3 regions of the Clostridium sp. 001 genome follow, and region 3 is predicted to be linked to each of the others. Evidence: riboswitches for the same ligand, from Rfam matches in the RefSeq annotation. Region 3 holds a riboswitch; each other region holds the start of a gene.
The links. Region 3 has a riboswitch for thiamine pyrophosphate ahead of B5S50_RS05000 (sulfide-dependent adenosine diphosphate thiazole synthase). Riboswitches for the same ligand answer to the same signal wherever they lie in the genome.
Positions count from the first base shown of each region.

Region 1: another riboswitch for thiamine pyrophosphate. It lies ahead of thiD (bifunctional hydroxymethylpyrimidine kinase/phosphomethylpyrimidine kinase); the one in region 3 lies ahead of B5S50_RS05000 (sulfide-dependent adenosine diphosphate thiazole synthase).
Region 2: another riboswitch for thiamine pyrophosphate. It lies ahead of tenA (thiaminase II); the one in region 3 lies ahead of B5S50_RS05000 (sulfide-dependent adenosine diphosphate thiazole synthase).

Region 1 is NZ_CP020473.1:1,301,303-1,307,767, forward strand. It holds gene B5S50_RS05835 (ABC transporter ATP-binding protein) at 1-462, opposite strand, end outside; gene splB (spore photoproduct lyase) at 480-1,502, opposite strand; gene B5S50_RS05845 (universal stress protein) at 1,714-2,127, opposite strand; TPP riboswitch at 2,350-2,451, shown strand; gene thiD (bifunctional hydroxymethylpyrimidine kinase/phosphomethylpyrimidine kinase) at 2,580-3,383, shown strand; gene thiM (hydroxyethylthiazole kinase) at 3,414-4,223, shown strand; gene thiE (thiamine phosphate synthase) at 4,214-4,825, shown strand; gene B5S50_RS05865 (LrgB family protein) at 5,238-5,930, opposite strand; gene B5S50_RS05870 (CidA/LrgA family protein) at 5,927-6,286, opposite strand.
Region 2 is NZ_CP020473.1:646,124-652,588, reverse strand. It holds gene B5S50_RS02840 (phosphoglycerate dehydrogenase) at 1-444, shown strand, start outside; gene B5S50_RS02835 (MFS transporter) at 692-2,014, shown strand; gene B5S50_RS02830 (phosphotriesterase) at 2,272-3,249, shown strand; TPP riboswitch at 3,379-3,486, shown strand; gene tenA (thiaminase II) at 3,577-4,236, shown strand; gene B5S50_RS02820 (ABC transporter ATP-binding protein) at 4,241-4,993, shown strand; gene B5S50_RS02815 (ABC transporter permease) at 4,990-5,733, shown strand; gene B5S50_RS02810 (ABC transporter substrate-binding protein) at 5,730-6,465, shown strand, end outside.
Region 3 is NZ_CP020473.1:1,119,303-1,125,767, reverse strand. It holds gene B5S50_RS05010 (methyl-accepting chemotaxis protein) at 1-221, opposite strand, end outside; gene B5S50_RS05005 (YoaP domain-containing protein) at 460-1,215, shown strand; gene B5S50_RS05000 (sulfide-dependent adenosine diphosphate thiazole synthase) at 1,376-2,158, opposite strand; TPP riboswitch at 2,223-2,332, opposite strand; gene B5S50_RS04995 (methyl-accepting chemotaxis protein) at 2,547-4,262, shown strand; gene B5S50_RS04990 (aldo/keto reductase) at 4,323-5,246, shown strand; gene B5S50_RS04985 (ATP-binding protein) at 5,293-6,036, opposite strand; gene istA (IS21 family transposase) at 6,029-6,465, opposite strand, start outside.

The DNA of each region.
Region 1 (6,465 bases), 180 kb from region 3:
TCTGTGTACTAGTGCTATAGCCAATGATAATCTCCTCTTCATTCCACCTGAAAAGTTTTTAACTGGATACTTATACTGCTCTTCCAAATTAACAAGTTTTAAAACATCCTTAGCTCTTTTTCTTATAATACTTTTTTTAATATTGTAGAGTTCTCCAAAAAACAATATATTATCAATTGCACTTAAATCATCATACAGTGCATCACTTTGTGCCATATATCCTATTCTTGAAGTTACACCAAGAGACGGCATTTTTTCACCAAGTACTTCAATAAATCCTTTAGATAATTCTTTCATTCCAATAATAGATTTTACAATAGTGGTCTTTCCTGAACCAGAAGGTCCTAAAAGTCCAACTATCTCTCCTCTTTTTATATCCATATTAATATTTCTTAATACAACTTTTTTATCATATCTAACTTCTGCATCCTCTATTTTAACTACATTTTCTAATTCCTGCATGATTAAAATTCTCCCGTTTATATAATGTATTTTATATTTTCTTTTGAGAATCTACTTGAAAGTTCTCTTTCAAAAAAGGTTTTAATTTCTTCCATTTGCTCTTTCGTGTACAAAAATTTACCGTATCCAAATTGACCATACTTGAATTTTCTTTCACTATCCTCCATTGGCAGCGTCGTTTTAGGAAATACCTGTAGTATGATATTTTTAGCTTTAGTTGTATATCTATGCGATATGACTTCAAATCCAATAGGATTCTTTAAATTTTTAGGCATTCTATCATATAACATGTCTAAAACTTTTTCATATTCCTGCTTCCAATTTTCATATATGAATACAGGTGCTATTATAAAACCTATAGGGTAACCTGCTTCAGCAAGTTTAAAAGCAGATTGTATTCTTTTTTCCATTGAAGCTGTATAATGCTCATATTGTTTTATTATCTTATCTGTATTTAAACTAAATCTTATTTCCGTATGACCATTATGATTTATGTTTAAAAATCCATCTATATCATTGTACTTTGTTACGAATCTAAATCTTGCAAGCTTTTGATCTCCAAAGTATTCTATACTCTTTTTAAGTGAATTGGTATACGGCTCCACAGGAACTGGATCGGAGGTTGCAGCACCTTCAAATACAGTTATTTCAGGATTTCTTTCATCTATATATTTTTGAGCCTGTTTTAAGATGTCATCAACATTGACATGAACTCTCACAAAAGGTTTTTCCCCTAATTGTGTATTTAAATAGCAGTACTCACACTGTCCAATACATCCACTAACTAAGGGCAGTTGATAATGTGCCGAAGGCTTACAACTTTGAAATTTCAAGCTTTTTTTTACACCCACAACTAAAGTTTTTTTACCTTCCCTGTACTTTTCATATATATCTTTTCCTGGCACAGCTGACATAACTCTATTTGAAGACAATTTTATTATCTCCACCTTGTCATCATTTTTAAATCTATTATATATCTCATTTCCCAGAGAATATTCTAGGGTACCTTTTTCAAAAATAACTCTATGTGGAACAAACATTAATTACACACCTTCCTGATATAGAGTTTCTAAACAAAACTCAACTTATACCTCAAACAATTCATAGGATGCTCATTAAAGTATGTGAAAAAATCAATAAAAATATTCTAAATAAAATCACCTATAATTCCAAGTCCCAGACAAATATTTTAATATGCAGATAAAAATAGCCATAATGCTTGTACAACATTATGGCTATTTTAAACCATTTTTATTCTGGAACAATCATAACTAAAACCTGTGAATTTTTTAATACTTTACTTGTTACAGATCCGATCATTCTAGCCAAACCCTTTTTATTAGATTTAGTCATAATTATCATATCAAATTCATCACAATTTGCCTTTTTCAGTATTTCATCTGCTACACGTCCAAAAACACAATATTTTTCAGGTTTATATTCTTGAATCTTTCTTTCAGCTCTATCTAAGATGTTTTCACCTTTTTTCCTTGCCATATCTACCATGCTATTTGATACACCCGTTTCATTTACTATAACTATTTCAGATACATACATAAGAGTTAACTGTACTTCATCTCTGGAAAACAATTTTTTTAAACAGTCAAGTGAATGCATACTTCTCTCTGTTTCATCTAATGGGACTAAAATTCTTTTCTTTTCCATATCAACACATCCTATCATTTTTATTAATTTGTTTTGTAACAAAAATCTTCAATTAATGCCATTATATCACACGTACTGCAAAAACTTTTATTCGGCTGCTATTGCTAACACCCTCCCACATTCCATTTATGTACATATGGGGAAACTTAGTCAATGAAGTAAATATTAAAATTTCATATTGCAAATTTTTATCACTGTAGTAAAATTAATGTATAAAACTTAATACTTTTGTGGGGGTGCTGCAAGGCTGAGAAGAGATCTTTCTCTAACCCTTTGAACCTGATCCAGATAAAACTGGCGTAGGGAAGCAACTTACATATTTTTGATTTTAAAGGTATATGCTTTTCTGCATATACCTTTTATTTTGACCTGATGGCTGCCTACTGTAATACTCCCACTAAGTAAAATTCAATTGATATTAATTTTAAAGTTACTAAATTAGGGGGGTAAAAATGAAAAAGGTATTAACAATTGCAGGTTCTGACAGCTGTGGTGGAGCTGGTATACAAGCTGATTTAAAAACCATGAGTGCCCTTGGCGTATATGGTATGAGTGTCATAACTGCTGTTACAGCTCAAAATAGCATAGGAGTACAGGACGTAATGGATGTAACTCCTGAAATTGTAGAAGCACAAATAAGATCTATATTTGATGACATACAAGTAGATGCAGTAAAAATTGGTATGGTTTCAAACAGCAAAACCATATCTGTAATAAAGAGGCTTTTAATAGAATACAAAGCTAAAAACATAGTAATTGATCCTGTAATGGTATCAAAAAGTGGTTACTTTCTCTTAAAACCTGAAGCACAAACAGCTATAAAAGATCTGACAAGCATTGCAGACGTCGTAACTCCAAATATTCCAGAAGCTGAAGTTCTGACAGAAATGAAAATAAAAAATAGCAGCGACATGGAAAAAGCAGCTTTTAGCATAAAAGAGCTAGGTGCTAAAAACGTGCTTGTAAAAGGAGGCCACAGATGCAATGATGCCAACGACGTTCTTCTTTATGAAAACAAAATATTAAACATAGACGGTCATAGAATAGATACTAAAAACACTCATGGAACAGGATGTACCTTATCTTCTGCCATAGCCTCCTTCTTGGCTAAAGGTGAAAGTACTGACAAATCCGTATATCTTGCAAAGCAATATATAACTAAGGCTATAGAAAATTCCTTTTCCATAGGAAGTGGCGTTGGTCCCGTGGGACATTTCATTGAATTATATAAAAAAGCTGATGTAGATTTCAAATAAACAGATTTCTAATATAAAGGAGTATGAAAAATGGATAATTTAAACTTAGACAGTGTGTCAAAAGTATTAACACAGGTAAGAAATAAAGTACCTCTTGTAGATTGTATTACAAACAGTGTCACTATAAATGACTGTGCAAACATTCTATTATCTTATGGAGCTTCTCCTGCCATGTGTGAAGCTTATGATGAAGTTTTTGATTTTGTAAAAATATCTTCTGCCCTATATATAAATTTAGGAACCCTCACAAAAGAACAGGAAGCTGCAGTAATCCTAGCAAGTACCTCTGCAAAAATCCACAATATACCTGTAATACTTGACCCTGTAGCTTGTGCTGCTATACCAAGGAAAGCTCAAGTTATAAATAGAATTATGCAAGTTGGTAAAGTAGATGTTATAAAAGGAAATGTAGGTGAAATTAAATTTCTTGCAGGACAATCTTCTAACGTAAGAGGAGTAGATTCCTTAGATAATGGAGAAGGAGCCTTGGATTCAGCTGTAGCTTTAGCCAAAAAGTACAACTGTGTAGTTGCTGCAACTGGCAAAGAAGATTTTATAACAGACGGTAAAAATAGTGTTGTAATTCAAAACGGGGTGGAAATGTTAACTAAAATAACTGGTGCAGGCTGTATGCTTGGAGCATTATGTGGTGCTGCCATAGGTGCCTCTGAGGATAAATTTATAGCTACTGTAAGTGCCATACTTTCAATGAATATAGCTGGTGAAGAAGCCTACAAAGCAGCAAAAGCTCCTGGAACTTTTAGAGTTAAGCTAATAGATTCCATATATGAATTAAGCGAAGAAAAATTAAAGAAAGGTGGTAAAATAATTTGGAAATAGATTATAGTTTATATCTTGTTACAAATAGAAGTTTTTTAAAAGACAAGCCCCTGCAGCAAGCTGTAGAAGAAGCAATTTTAGGTGGGGTAACCATGGTTCAGCTTAGAGAAAAAGATGCCTCCACAAGAGAATTTTACGAAATTGCTAAGGAAGTAAAAAAAGTAACTGATCACTATAAAGTTCCTTTTTTGATAAATGACAGACTTGATATAGCCCAAGCTGTAGATGCAGATGGAGTTCACCTTGGTCAGAGCGATATGACTATAAACACAGCTAGAAAAATATTAGGTAAGGATAAAATAATTGGAATATCTGCAGGCAATGTGAATGAAGCCTTAGAGGCAGAAAAAAAGGGTGCAGATTACATTGGAATAGGTACAATTTTTTTCACAGGAACTAAAAAAGATATAGACACTCCTATAGGTATAGAAGGTCTCCGTAAAATATACAACAGTATAAATATACCTGCTGTTGCCATAGGTGGCGTTAATGAAACTAACTTTAAAGAGGTATTGTCAACTGGAGTTGACGGTATTTCAGTTATATCTGCCATCTTAGGCAAAAGCGATATAACTGCCGCTAGTAAGGCTCTTTGTAAATAACACTACAGCTCTTATAAAAGGAAAATAAGCTTATACAGAATAATTAAGGACTCAACTTTCGCACATATAAAATTTTTACTTAATATAATCAAAGCTTTTTGAGTTGAGAGTTGAAAATTGAAACTTGAGTTAAGAATTAATAGCTATAGATGATTCTCATTCAATACTTTCCACTCTCAATTCTTAACCTTAATACAATTTATTGTTGAGTATAAGTTTATTTTTTACTTAGAAATCCTACGCAGTTATTCTAAGTAAAAAATAAACTTACATATAATATGATGGCAAAATTTATATAGAAAACAAACTTCTTCCATGAGCATTAGAATCTTTTGAACTATTTCGTAAATATCATCTTTAAAGATATCTTTGACATTCTCATAATTTAGTTATTATTCTATAAGTATCATCTCTACATGAAATTAGCAAATATTGATGCACCAATTACTGTTAGCAAACCAGATACTACTATAGCCACACTACTCATAGCTCCTTCAACTTTTCCCATTTCCATTGCTTTTGATGTTCCAATAGCGTGAGAAGCAGTTCCAATAGCAATTCCTTTGGCAATTGGTTCATTAATGCGAAATATCTTGCAAACCACTTCAGCAAGCATGCTTCCAAATATTCCTGTAATAATAATAACTGCTACTGTAATTGTTACATTTCCACCTAACTCCTCTGAAATTCCCATACCAATTGCAGTAGTAATAGACTTTGGTAATAATGTTACATACTGTTCATGTGTAAATCGGAAAAGAGTGGAAAACAAATATATACTCCCAAGACTTGATATTACTCCTGATAAAACTCCTACCATAATAGCTTTTATATTGCTTTTTAGTAATTCAAGTTGTTGATATAGTGGTATTGCCAGACATACCGTAGCAGGAGTTAACAAATAACTCAAATATTTTGCTTCATCATTATAACTTTTATAATCTACATTAAAAATAACTAAAATAGCCATTACAAATACAATCGAAATAAGCAATGGATTTAAAATTGCCTTACGAAACTTTTGATAAAGAAATAATCCTATTTCATATCCAATAATACTAACCAATACTCCAAAAAATGCCGAATTGCATAATAATTCTTTCAACTTTTCCTCCTTCTCTCAACTCTAATCATAAGCTGTGTAACTTTTCCTGCGATTACCATCACAATTACTGTAATTAATATCGTACTCAGGATAACTGGAATACATATATCCTTTAGTGCTTTCCATGAAACTAATAAACCAGCCGCGGCAGGTATAAACATTAGCGGCATAATTTCTATCAAAAAATTTCCAGTTTCTTTTACTTCTTCAATGGGAATTATATTTTTCTTTAATGCAAAAAGCATAAGAATCAAACCATATATACTTGCAGGAATAGGTAAAGGAATGATATATTTTAATACTTCTCCAATAAAGGTAACTGTCATAATAATTCCAAATTGCCAAATATACTTCATATAAACACCTCATCTAAATTGATAACGACAATTCAAAATTGTACAACCCCTAACTTTCCATGTCAAGCAAATTTAAAAAATGGTACTAAAAAACGTTTCCTAACCTCATTGATTTCTTTTATTCTAATTCCAGCTAATTTCACTAAATACACAGCATTTCTTGTAGTCCAAATTACAAC
Region 2 (6,465 bases), 470 kb from region 3:
TACGATCCTTATCCAGATGAAAAGTTTGCAGCTCAAAATGGAATTACATTTGTAACAATAGATGAATTATTAAAGCAAAGTGATTTTGTTTCAATTCATATTCCACTTTTGGACAGTACAAGAGATTTAATTAATTACCAAAAAATGAAAATTATGAAAAAAGGTTCATATTTAGTTAATGCTTCAAGAGGTGGAATTGTTGTAGAAAACGATCTATATAAGGCATTAAAAGAAGGAGTGATTTCAGGGGCAGCTTTAGATGTATTTACAGAAGAACCATTAAAATCACATCCACTATTTGAGTTACCTAATTTTATTGCATCACCTCATATTGCAGGATATACAGCTGGAGCTACTGACGCACTTGGCATGACTTGTGTAGAAAATATTGTAAATGTATTGGTAAACAATGAAAAACCTGAGTTTATTGTAAACAATATGTAGATGTAAAGCTTAATGGCTAAAAGTTAGGAAATTAACGAATGTGGAATTTCGCATTCGGTTATATAAAATTTCGGAAGGGGGTGTATGATTAAATATCATTTTATTGCTATAGAATATTTTTATAATGGGTAAAAATGAAAACAACGACGAAATTTATAGTCACTTTAGAGGAAAATAAATAATATACATTTTACAGCTTTGATTAAACATCTATCAAGATGTGAATCATAGGAAAGGAGAATTAATAATGAGCATACAGAATGAAAAAAATATTATAGGTAATCAAAGTACGGGTAATGTGCGTAAAAAAGCTGGCCGTCGATGGGCTATGCTGTGTATTCTGTCACTAGGTGTGGCGTTCAATTATTTGGATAGATCAACATTAAGTATTGCATTGCCGTACATTCAGAAAGATATTCATATGTCCCCTGCTGTAACAGGTTTTATTCTTTCCGGATTTTTCTGGTCATACGTTATTTTCCAAATTCCAGCAGGATATATAGCTGACAAGATTGGACCGAGGTTGACACAAGGCTTTGCTTCAATTATTTGGGGATTATCAACAGCCTTAAATTCACTTTCTGCAGGTTTCTTGTCTTTTTTCAGCCTTCGTTTTGTCCTTGGTGCGGCAGAATCACCTCTTTATACTGCTGGCAGTAAAGCTATTAAAGATTGGTTTCCAAAGAAGGAACGTAGCTTTGCCAGTGGTACATTTAATAGTGCATCAAAACTTGGCGGAACTGTTGCTACTCCACTTCTTGCAGTTTTTATTACTACCATTGGATGGCGTTTATCGTTTGCAATTGTTGGTGGCATCGCAGCTATCTGGGGCTTTGTATGGCTGAAATACTACAAAACACCAAGACAGCATAATAGTATTACTAGTGAGGAATTGAACCTTATTGAGTCTGATCAGGAAGAAGCAAAAGGGAATGTTTCAAAAGAACTTCCGAAATATGCGATGGCAAAGTTATTTAAGCAAAAAACAATGTGGTGTATGATGGTGGGATTCTTTGCAATTAATTTTGTCTCTTACTTTTTCTTCACATGGTTTCCTACTTACATGATTAATACTTATCATCTTAAACTCCTTAAGTTTGGTTTTATTGGTATCTTACCAGGAATTGCTGCAATGCTTGGTGGCTGGATCGGAGGAATTGTTTGTGACCAGCTTTATAGAAATGGACACTCAACGACGGTATCAAGAAAAGTTCCATTGATTGTGGGCTTATTATTGAGTTGCGTGATTGGTCTGGCAGCTATTTCCCATAACATGTGGTTTACTGTAACCGTTCTTTGCATAGCAAATGGAGCAGCAACTGGAGCAGGATCTGTTGTATGGACGCTTCCTGCAGATGTTGCACCAAACAGTAATATGATTGCTACCATAGGTGCTGTACAAAATGCTGCGGCTAATATCGCTGGAATCGTTTGCCCAATTCTGATTGGCGTATTGATCGGCATTAGCAATTCTTATGCGTTGCCATTTATTATATCGGGTATTGTTGCTCTCATTGGAGCATTTGCTTATTTGATTATGCCAGAATTGAAGCCTATGAAATTAGATTAAGCAACTATAATCTTCTATACTAACGGAGTTTATCATATCTTCTGTAGTTTTAACTTTTATATGATAGACTTCGTATTCTTTTGATATCGTTTGCTAGAATAAACGCGATCATTTGTTCCAGCAATATTATTATCAGTAGATATGAGTTCAATTATAATTTTTTAATATTTTTATCTTATATGAAAAGATTAAACGCATACAAATATTAATGTAAATGTATTTTTAAATGTTAATAATCAAAAAAGGAGGAGATAATTTTGAAGATAATAAGGACAGTTTTGGGAGATATTTTACCAGAGGAAATGGGGGTAACTGATTCACATGATCATTTAATTAGAAGTGGTGGACCAGAAGTAGATGAAGATCCAAGTTTTCTTATGGATAGTGTACCTAGTGCAATAAAAGAGTTCTCATCTTTTGCTGATGCTGGTGGAAAAACTATGGTTTGTATGGATCCTATAGGCTGTGGAAGAAATGTAAAATCAATGCTTAAAGTAGCTGAAGCAGTAAAAGACAGAGGACATATTATAATGACAACTGGATTTCATAAAGGCATACGTTATGATAAAAGGACATCATGGCTTGCAACAGTTAATATTGATAAAATAGTTGAAATGATGGTAGCTGAAATAGAAGTAGGAATGGATATTCACAGTTATAATGGGCCTGTAGTTGAACGTACAAAAGCTCGTGCAGGTTTAATAAAAGCAGGTACGGGGTATAGATTGATATCCAAGCTTGAACAAAAAGCATTGGAAGTAGCTGCATTAACCCAACAGGAAACTGGATGTGCGATTTCAGTACATGTGGATCTTGGAACAATGGCCTGGGAAGTAGCCAGGTTATTAAAAGCATATGGAGCAAACACTGATAAAGTTATACTGTGCCATCTTCAAAGAAATCCTGATATATATTATTACGAGAAAGTACTTAATGAAGGTGTCAATATATGTTTTGATGGACCGAATAAAGTTAAATATGCTCCTGATAGTTTATTAGCCGAGAATATGATTTCACTTGTAAATAAAGGATATGGCAAACAACTTTTATTGTCTATGGATGCAGGATTTATGGATGGACTTTGGAGTTATATGGAAGACGAGGGTATGGCAAACGGTATAGATTATATGCTTACACGTTTCGTACCTTTATTAAAACAAATTGGAATGGAAGATAAGGCATTAAACTACATTTTGAAAGATAATCCAGCTAGAATTTTTGCTATTGATAAATAATAATTAAATTATTGTATAATTTAAGCAAAAGAGGCTGTTACGTTAATTGCGTGACAGCTTTAGCATTGACCAACTTTTGCTATTGTAGTAATATAAATATTGTATTGATAATGTAAAAATTAAATAGATTTAGTATCCCAGGGGGGCTGGTGTTACCGGCTGAGAGTAAGAATATAATTCTTAGACCCTATACCTGATCTGGTTAATGCCAGCGTAGGAAGAGGTTTTTATGTAATTGATAAATAAAGGTACAAACTTCCTAAGAGGTTTGTACCTTTTATTTTCAATTAATAATGTGTCTGTCGGATGAAAAAGGAGAAACTTATTATGAAAACATCTATGAAATTATACGAAAGCGTAAAAGACATATGGAATTCTTACTATGAACATCCATTTGTAAAGGGAATAGGAGAGGGAAACTTAGAAATAGATAAATTCAAATTTTATATGATTCAAGATTACATATATCTTTTAGATTATGCGAAAGTGTATGCCTTAGGGGTGATAAAATCCAGTGAAGAAAGCATAATGCAGGGGTTCTCAAATATGGTGGACAATATATTAAATGGAGAAATGAATATTCATAGGCATTATATGAAAAAAATAGGCATTAAAAAAGAGGAAATAGAAAATGCTAAAGCTTCTATTGAAAATATTTCGTATACAAGCTATATGCTGTCTGTATCTCAAATGGGAGATTTAATGGATTTAACTACTTCTCTTTTAGCTTGTATGTGGAGTTACTATTTAATTGGTAAAAAGTTGAGTAAAATAGATGGGTCACTGGACAATGAGTTCTATGGACAGTGGATAAAAGGGTATATATCTAGTGATTATGAAAAGGAGACTAAGTGGGTGATAGATTTGTTAGATTATTTGACAGAAAATATATCGGAAAAGAAATTTAACAGGTTAAAGGAAATATTTATAAATACAAGCAAGTATGAATATATGTTCTGGGATATGGCTTATAACGAGGGGATGTGAAATCATGCTGGAATTTAAAAATGTAAGCTTCAAATACGAGGAAGATCCTGATTTCATTATAAAAAATCTCAATTTTAATGTAGATAAAGGGGAATTTATAAGTATAGTAGGTCCTAGTGGATGTGGGAAAAGTACTGTACTTAGACTTATTTGCAAGCTAGAAAAGGCTTTTGAAGGAGATATAGTTTTAAAAGATAAAAATATAAATGATTTAAAAGGTTATATAGGATATATGCCGCAAAATGATCTTCTTATACCCTGGCGAACTATACTTCAAAATGTATATCTTCCCCTTGAAGTTAAAGGTGAAAATTTGAAAGAGGCACAGGTTCAAGCAGAAAAAATGTTAAAGGATTTTGGACTTGAAAAATATAAAAATAAATACCCGAAGGATTTATCAGGAGGCATGCGGCAGAGGGCGTCTTTTGCAAGAACTCTCCTTACGGGAGCAGAAGTGTTGCTTTTGGATGAACCTTTCAGTGCATTAGATGCTATAACAAGAGTTTCTATGCAGGAATGGCTCATTGATAAATGGTTAGCTTTAGATAAAACTATATTATTTATAACCCATGATGTAGAAGAAGCTCTTTTTTTATCAACTAAGATATTTGTTACATCTGAAACTCCAATAAGAAAATTTAAAGAAATAAAAGTGCCTCTCAACTATCCGAGGACTAGAAGTATGATAGACACACCTCCTATATTAAAGATAAAAGAGGAACTTATAAATGAACTAAAAAAGGGGGTTAGGCTGTGAAAAGGTATAGATCATCCATAATAGTTGCTGTATTGTTTTTTGCAATATGGCAGGCTCTAGCAATGTATATAGATGCAATGTATATACTGCCTTCTCCTACTGCTATTTTAGAAAAAATATGGGAACTTAAAGATATTTTATTTTTAGTACACCTTCCTGCCACTCTTTTGATTACTATTGAGGGACTTTTAATATCTATAGTGCTTGGGGTAGTGCTTTCTGTGGCTATGAATATAAGTGAAAGAATACAAAGAGCTCTTTATCCAATTGTAATTGTAACTCAAACAGTTCCAATTACTGCACTTGCACCTATATTCATACTTTGGTTTGGATATGGTATATGGAGTAAGGTACTTGTAACGGTACTTATAACATTTTTTCCTATAACTATAAATGTATATGATGGACTTCGTTCTACAAGAAAAGATATGGAAGAACTTTTAATCACCTATGGTGCTAGTAAAAAAGATATATTTATGAAGTTAAAGTTTCCAGCTTCACTTCCTTACTTTTTTTCTGCACTTAAAATGGCAGTACCTTTAAGTGTAGTGGGGGCAGCTGTAAGTGAGTGGCTTGGAGCAGAAGCAGGTCTTGGATATTTTAGTAAGAGAATGATGACACAAATGGATGGGGCAGGAGTGTTTGCACCTATTGTCATATTATCACTAGCTGCTCTAATTTTAGTGGAAATATTAAATGTTTTAGAAAATAAAATAGTAAAATGGAGGAATGAAGTATGAAAAAAAATAAATATTTATCTCTTGTAATGGCATTTTTACTGACAGCTGTTATATTAGGAGGGTGTGGAAATAGCAGTGATTCATCAAAAGGTAAAGATGGTAAGTTAGAAAATGTGGATTTAGTACTTGATTGGTATCCAAATGCAATACATAGTTTTATATATGCTGCTATTAAAAATGGGTACTATAAGGAAGAAGGACTTAACGTAAATATTAAATTTCCATCAGATACTACAGATCCTCTTTCACTTCCAGCAGCAGGAAAAGCTACGATTGGAATATACTATCAACCGGATATTGTAATTGCGAGAGCAAATCAGGGGGTTCCTGTGAAATCTATAGGAGCTATTGTACATACACCGCTTAATGTAATAATAGCTTTAAAGGAAAAGAATATAAATACACCGAAAGATCTTCAAGGAAAGACTGTAGGTTATTCAGGAAATTCTTTAAATGTTCAATATGTAAAAACTATGGTAAAAAAAGAAGGAGGAGATCCAAATTCCGTTAAAATGGTTGATGTAGGATTTGATTTACTATCTTCTATGGTAACTAAAAAAGTAGATGCAACTACGGGAGGACTTATAAATCATGAGGTTCCAGTACTTCAAAATGAAGGACATCCTGTAAATTATTTTGATCCTGCAAAATATGGGGTGCCAAATTATTATGAAGAAGTGTTTGTAACTAGTGACAAAACTCTTAAGGAAAAACCTGAAGTACTTAAAAAGT
Region 3 (6,465 bases):
CTAAATGTTTCTTTTTTATTAAAAATGGTATCACTGGCACCAACATTTTTTATGAGATTCATATTAGTCTTGTCTCCGACTTTTACAGTAGATTTTTTATTTTTACTGTCTAGAGCATATATACATTTTTCTTTATCCCAAATTGTGATAACTGTATTTCCTTCAAGTGCTTCACTTATGACTGGCGCAGTATTAATCAATGATTGAAAAATTTTCTCCATTTACAATTCCTTCTCTCATAATTTTGTGAAATATTTTATTAACAATATATCATAAATTAGGTTCATTTTCTACTTTTAATAAAGAGTATATGTTTCTATTTACTGTGGATTAAGTTATACTCTTGATTATGCAGAAAATATGAATTTATAAGAAATATAACTATCAAATATGACATGCAGTTGTCATGCTATTTTTGATATATTATAAAAGAAAAATGAAATCTAGGAAGGTGCTAAAATGGAATTAATAAGGATTACGGAAGAAAATATAGAGAGAGAACATATTTGCTGTGCAATTTCAGGCAATAAAGATTGCCAGGTTGTTTCAAAAAAAGAATGGCTTAAGAAACGTTTTAAAGAAGGTCTGGTATTTTTAAAAGGAAATGTAAGGGGAAAGTGTTTTATAGAATATGTGCCAGCAGAAAATGCATGGTGTCCTATTGAGGCAAAGGGCTATATGTTTATTGACTGTCTGTGGGTATCAGGGCGATTTAAAGGAAAGGGATATTCAAATGAACTTTTGAATGCCTGTATTTCTGATAGTAGGGAAAAAGGAAAATTAGGGTTAGTCATATTGTCTGCTAAAAAGAAAATTCCCTATATTTCAGATCCTAAGTATTTAAAATATAAGAAATTTCAATTGGCTGATACTTCAGAGCCTTTCTATGAATTATTCTATTTGCCATTTAGTGAAAATGCACCTAAACCATGTTTTATGAAGCATATAAAAATACCTTCAATTAAAGAACAAGGTTTTGTTTTGTACTATTCAAATCAGTGTCCGTTTACTGCAAAGTATGTTCCTATTATTGAAAAGGTTGCTTCCGAGAAAAAAATTGCATTTAAATCAATACGATTTAAATCAACTAAAGAAGCAAGAATGTCCCCAGCGCCATTTACTACGTATAGTTTGTTTTATAATGGCAAGTTTGTTACAAATGAAATCCTATCAGATAAGACATTTGAGAAAATGATACATAAGGTTATAGATTAAATATCAATGAATTTTACTTAGTGGGAGTGTTACGGTAGCCATCAGATAAGAGCACCCTGTAAGATTATACACGATATCATTTCTGTGTATATCCGTGCAGGGTACATTTTTATTTTAAATATTAAATAAATTAATTAATTAACCTATGCATGTCCATATGTTAACAATTTTTTATTTTCTTTATTAACTCTTTGGCAACTTTCTGTCCTGAAATTAACATGCCTCCAAAAATTGGTCCCATTCTTTGACCACCAAAAGTTGCATTGGCAGCCATACCAGATACATAAAGGCCAGGGTAAACTTCACGAGTATTTTCAACCACCTGTTCTTCTCCGCGATTTGCCCACATTGGCTTTTCGCCTTCCAAAGTTCCATTAGGCGTGTTTAAAACATTTCCCATTCTGGTTACTAATTTATTGACAACTGATGCATCATGTCCGGTAGCATCAAGAACATACTTTGATTCTATCATTATAGGATCAATAGGCATTCTTGTTTTTTCAACAGCGGCCCAATTAATAACTAGACCTGAAATACATTTATCCTTAACTATTACATCTTCTACTGTAATCAAATTTAATATTCTGGCTCCGGCTTGTGCTGCATTGAAAGTAAGTCCAGAAACACATTCAATGGAATCAGCTGTATAGTAATTTTCTTCATATTTTTTGTATCCAATGTTAGATTCATCAAGGATGCTTTTAGCACTTTCTTGAATAACGATCTGATTCATCATCATACCGCCGCCCCACATGCCGCCGCCAATACTCAAGCTGCGCTCTAAAAGGGTTGTTTTAATTCCAGCTTTAGCAAGATAGCTTGCAGCTACTAAACCTGAAGGCCCTCCTCCAACAATAATTACATCTGAATGTAAAACATCCTCTAGTTTATTTTTGTAAGTATCAATAATGGCCTTTGAAATTTTTGTGTCTTCTAAGTACATTTTTCTTTACTCCTTTACTATATAAATTTATAAATTAAAAAGCACACCCGTAGAAACAGGTGTGCTAAATATTTTAAACCTTCCCTACGCGGACATTACTCCGATCAAGTTATAAGAGTCAGGTACTTACTAGTCCTTTCTCAGCCCAAAACATGAGCTCCCCATTAAAATATAGTTACTATTTTGTTTTTATTACTTTTAGTATCATTAATAATATTTAAGCATTACTAACAATTCCTATAATACCACTTATATGTAACTTTGTTAATATAAATTTTTACTGTTAAAAATAAATAGTCTATGTTTAAGCTATTACTATTTATTTAAATCTAATTTTTAAAATAACTATACATTATATTTATTTTGTTTAATACGAGGAGGGACTCTAATGAGCTTTTTGAAAAATGCAAGAGTAAAAGTAAGATTACTTATTTCCTATTTAATTGTGGCTGTATTGATTTTAATTGTAGGAATAGTGGGAACAATATCTTTAAAGAAGGTTTCAAGTAATTCCCAGAATATGTACAATCAAAACATGCAGATTGTTTATAAGTTATCCGATATGAATAGGAATTTATCTGATATAAGATCAGATACTTTAAAGATGGTTTATCAAAAGAGTGATATAAAAAGGCAAGATGCTGAAAAAGATATAAATGCCAAAGAGAGCAATAATGCCGAATATGTTAAAACTCTTGATACATTTGAAATGGACGCTTCAGAAAAGAGTACTTGGGAAACATTTAAAAGTCAATTGAAAAGTTATAAGGATGAAGTTGAAAATATCGATAATTTTTCATCAAAAAAAGACTACGAATCCGCGGAAAATGAACTGCTAAGTAAAGCTACGCCTACGAGAGAAAACATGTCTAAAAGTTTAAATGATTTAATAAGCTTAAACCTCAATTATGCAAAAAACAATAATCAAAACAATACAAAATTATATAATATGTCAAGTGTAATAATGGCTATATTGATAATTTTTGGATTTGCTCTTGCAATATTGATAGGGCTACTTACATCAAATGACATAAACAAGGTACTTCATGACTTACTTAATTTTGCACATAAACTAGAGAAATATGATTTATCATATAAATCTTCAATTACTAGAAAAGACGAATTTGGAGAAACTGCAGCTGCGCTTACAAATGCTAGAGACAATATAAAAAAGCTCATTCACAATATAATGGAAAATTCTCAGGATATGAGTGCGGCCAGCGAAGAATTATCTGCTGTTGTTGAGGAGCTTTATTCTAAAACTGAAAACATGCAAAATGCTGTTAACAATATTGCATCTGGAGTACAAGAAACAAGTGCATCTACTGAAGAAATTACAGCATCTATCCAGGAGGTTAATTCTAGTATAAGTGAGCTTTCACAAAAATCTTTAGATGGAAGTAATAGTGCAAACCAGTCAAAAGAACATGCTTTAACTGTACAGGAAAGTGGTAAAAGGGCAATCCAACAAACAACAAAAGTCTATAATGAAAAAAGAGAAAAAACATTGAAGGCAATTGAAGATGGTAAAGTAGTAGAAAACATAAAAATTATGGCTGATACGATATCGAGCATAGCACAGCAGACCAATTTACTTGCATTAAACGCAGCAATAGAAGCAGCAAGAGCTGGAGAAAAAGGAAAGGGATTTGCTGTAGTTGCGGATGAGGTAAGAAATCTTGCGGAGCAGTCTTCAGAAGCAACAACTGGTATTCAGGACACTATTTCAAAGGTCCATGAGGCATTTGAAAACATGTCATTGAACAGCAATGATATATTGGATTTTGTACATATAGATGTGGGTAAAGGATTTGAAGCTTTTGGAAGTATGGGAAATCAATATTATAGTGAGGCTGAATTTGTAAGTAAAACGTCGGAAGAAATTGCGGCTATGTCAGAAGAACTTACTGCAACCATGAATCAGGTGAGTGAAGCAGCACAGAATATGGCAGAAGTAGCTCAGAAATCTTCAGAAGATGCATTTGTGATAAAAGAAAGTATAAATGAAACAACACAGGGAATTGAGCAGGCAGCTAAAACCGCACAAATCCAGTCAGGCAGTGCTCAAAAACTTAATGAACTTGTACAAAAGTTTAAATTATAACCATAAATTTTTTTAGCAATGGTGTATAATAATATCTAAAGTTTTAGGGAGGCTGATAATATGCAAACTGTAACATTAGGAAAAACTGGACTAGTTGTAAGCAAAAATGGATTTGGGTCACTTCCAATACAGCGTATTTCAAAGAAAGATGCCGTATATTTATTGCAGAAGGCATTTTATAATGGTATCAATTATTTTGATACTGCAAGAGCGTATTCGGACAGTGAGGAAAAGCTTGGAGCTGCCTTTTCTTACATAAGAGATAAGATTACTATAAGTACAAAAACAGCAGCACAAAATGCGGATGATTTTTGGAAGGATTTAGAGCAGAGCCTTAAAAATCTTAAGACAAATTATATTGATATCTATCAGTTTCATAATCCTGCATTTTGTCCAAAACCTGGCGATGAATCGGGACTTTATGATGCAATGCTTGAGGCAAAGAAACAGGGAAAAATTCGTTTTATTGGAATTACAAATCACAGATTGGCAGTAGCAAAAGAGGCAATAGAATCAAATTTATATGATACGCTGCAGTTCCCATTTTGTTACCTTGCAAGCGATGCAGATATAGAAATTGTGAAAGCATGCAAGAAAAATAATATGGGTTTTATTGCAATGAAAGCTTTATCAGGAGGACTTATTACAAACTCTGCTATGGCATATGCATATCTTGCACAGTTTGAACATGTTGCTCCAATCTGGGGTATACAGCGTGAGAGTGAACTGGATGAATTCTTGTCCTATAATGATAATCCACCAGTTTTGACAGAAGATATGAAAAAACAGATTGAACATGACAGAAAGGAATTATCCGGTGACTTCTGTCGTGGATGCGGGTATTGTATGCCCTGCTCTGCTGGAATTCAAATTAATGATTGTGCAAGGATGAGTCTTCTTCTCCGCCGTGCACCGCAGAATGTATACTTATCTGATTATTTCGCGGAAAAGAATCCAGTACGGAGCATAGCTCCGTACCAGTAATAATCCGTCTTGAATCCAGCAATTCACGGAATGAATCCACTTGAAATTATAGCTTGTGTTTAGCACAGTACTCACGCATGTTCAGGGATCCTGTTTCAACCCAGATTGCATTATGTACTATTCTGTCCATGATGGCATCAGCATGAACACCACCACCAAGTCTTGAATGCCAGTCTTCCTGACGGTATTGCGTGCAGAAGATAGTAGATGTTGAATCGTGTCTGCGTTCAATCAGTTCGAAGATGAAATGCTGTTCTTCTTCAGAGATATCTTCAAGTAGCCATTCATCCAAAATTAGCAATCCATAACAGCTATACTTCTTAAGTAGTTTTGCTGAGCCCTTAGTGACTAGAGAAGCCTCATCATGCTCTACTAATAAGTCTGGAAGTCTTATATACCTAGTTTTGATCTGATATTTGCAGGCTTGCCTTCCAAGTGCACATGCAAGATATGTTTTGCCAGAACCGGTAAAGCCTTGAAAAATGACATTTGAATTGTTTCCAATGAACTGGCATGTGGACAATTCTTGAATCACCTGCTTTTCAATACCACGTTCTGAATAATAGATATCATTTACTTCGGCTTTGGGAAGCCTGAACTTTGAAAGCTTCATAAGTCGCTGAATCTTACTGTTATATTTCTCCTGGTAAAGATAATCCATCAGCCTTTGTATGCGTTCATCAAATTGCAGAGTGACACAGTTGATGTCTCGCTGCTGTATTTCCAATGCAGTAATGAGTTCACTAAGATTCAGTTCACGCAGTTTTCGTTTTGTTTCATCGTTAATCATTACTGCTACCTCCGTAATACTCTGCACCACGTACATATCCACCTGTATTTTTCTTGGGTTTTACGGATGCATTTTTATTTTCTAGATAAATCTGGTCTTGATTAGTAGCAAGAATAGATTTAACATGATGATAGCGGGGCGTTTTGACTCTAGTTAGTGCCAACTCGCAGGCAGTTTCCAGACGGGCTTCTGAATAGGTTTTGCTCAAGCGTAAAACGGACAGGGATGGGTTGTATCCCTGTTCTTTTATTTTTACTCCAGCAAATATCCTATCAATAACCTCACCGGTACTGCTTCCGATAGAATAAGCCCGTCGTCTGATTCGTGTATTATCCCATTCAGGTTGTTGGAACTGATCAGGCATGTCTTCAGCGTGTGTTGAATAACGATTGATTACATAATCAGGAAACTTTGTATGGGTAGCAACAC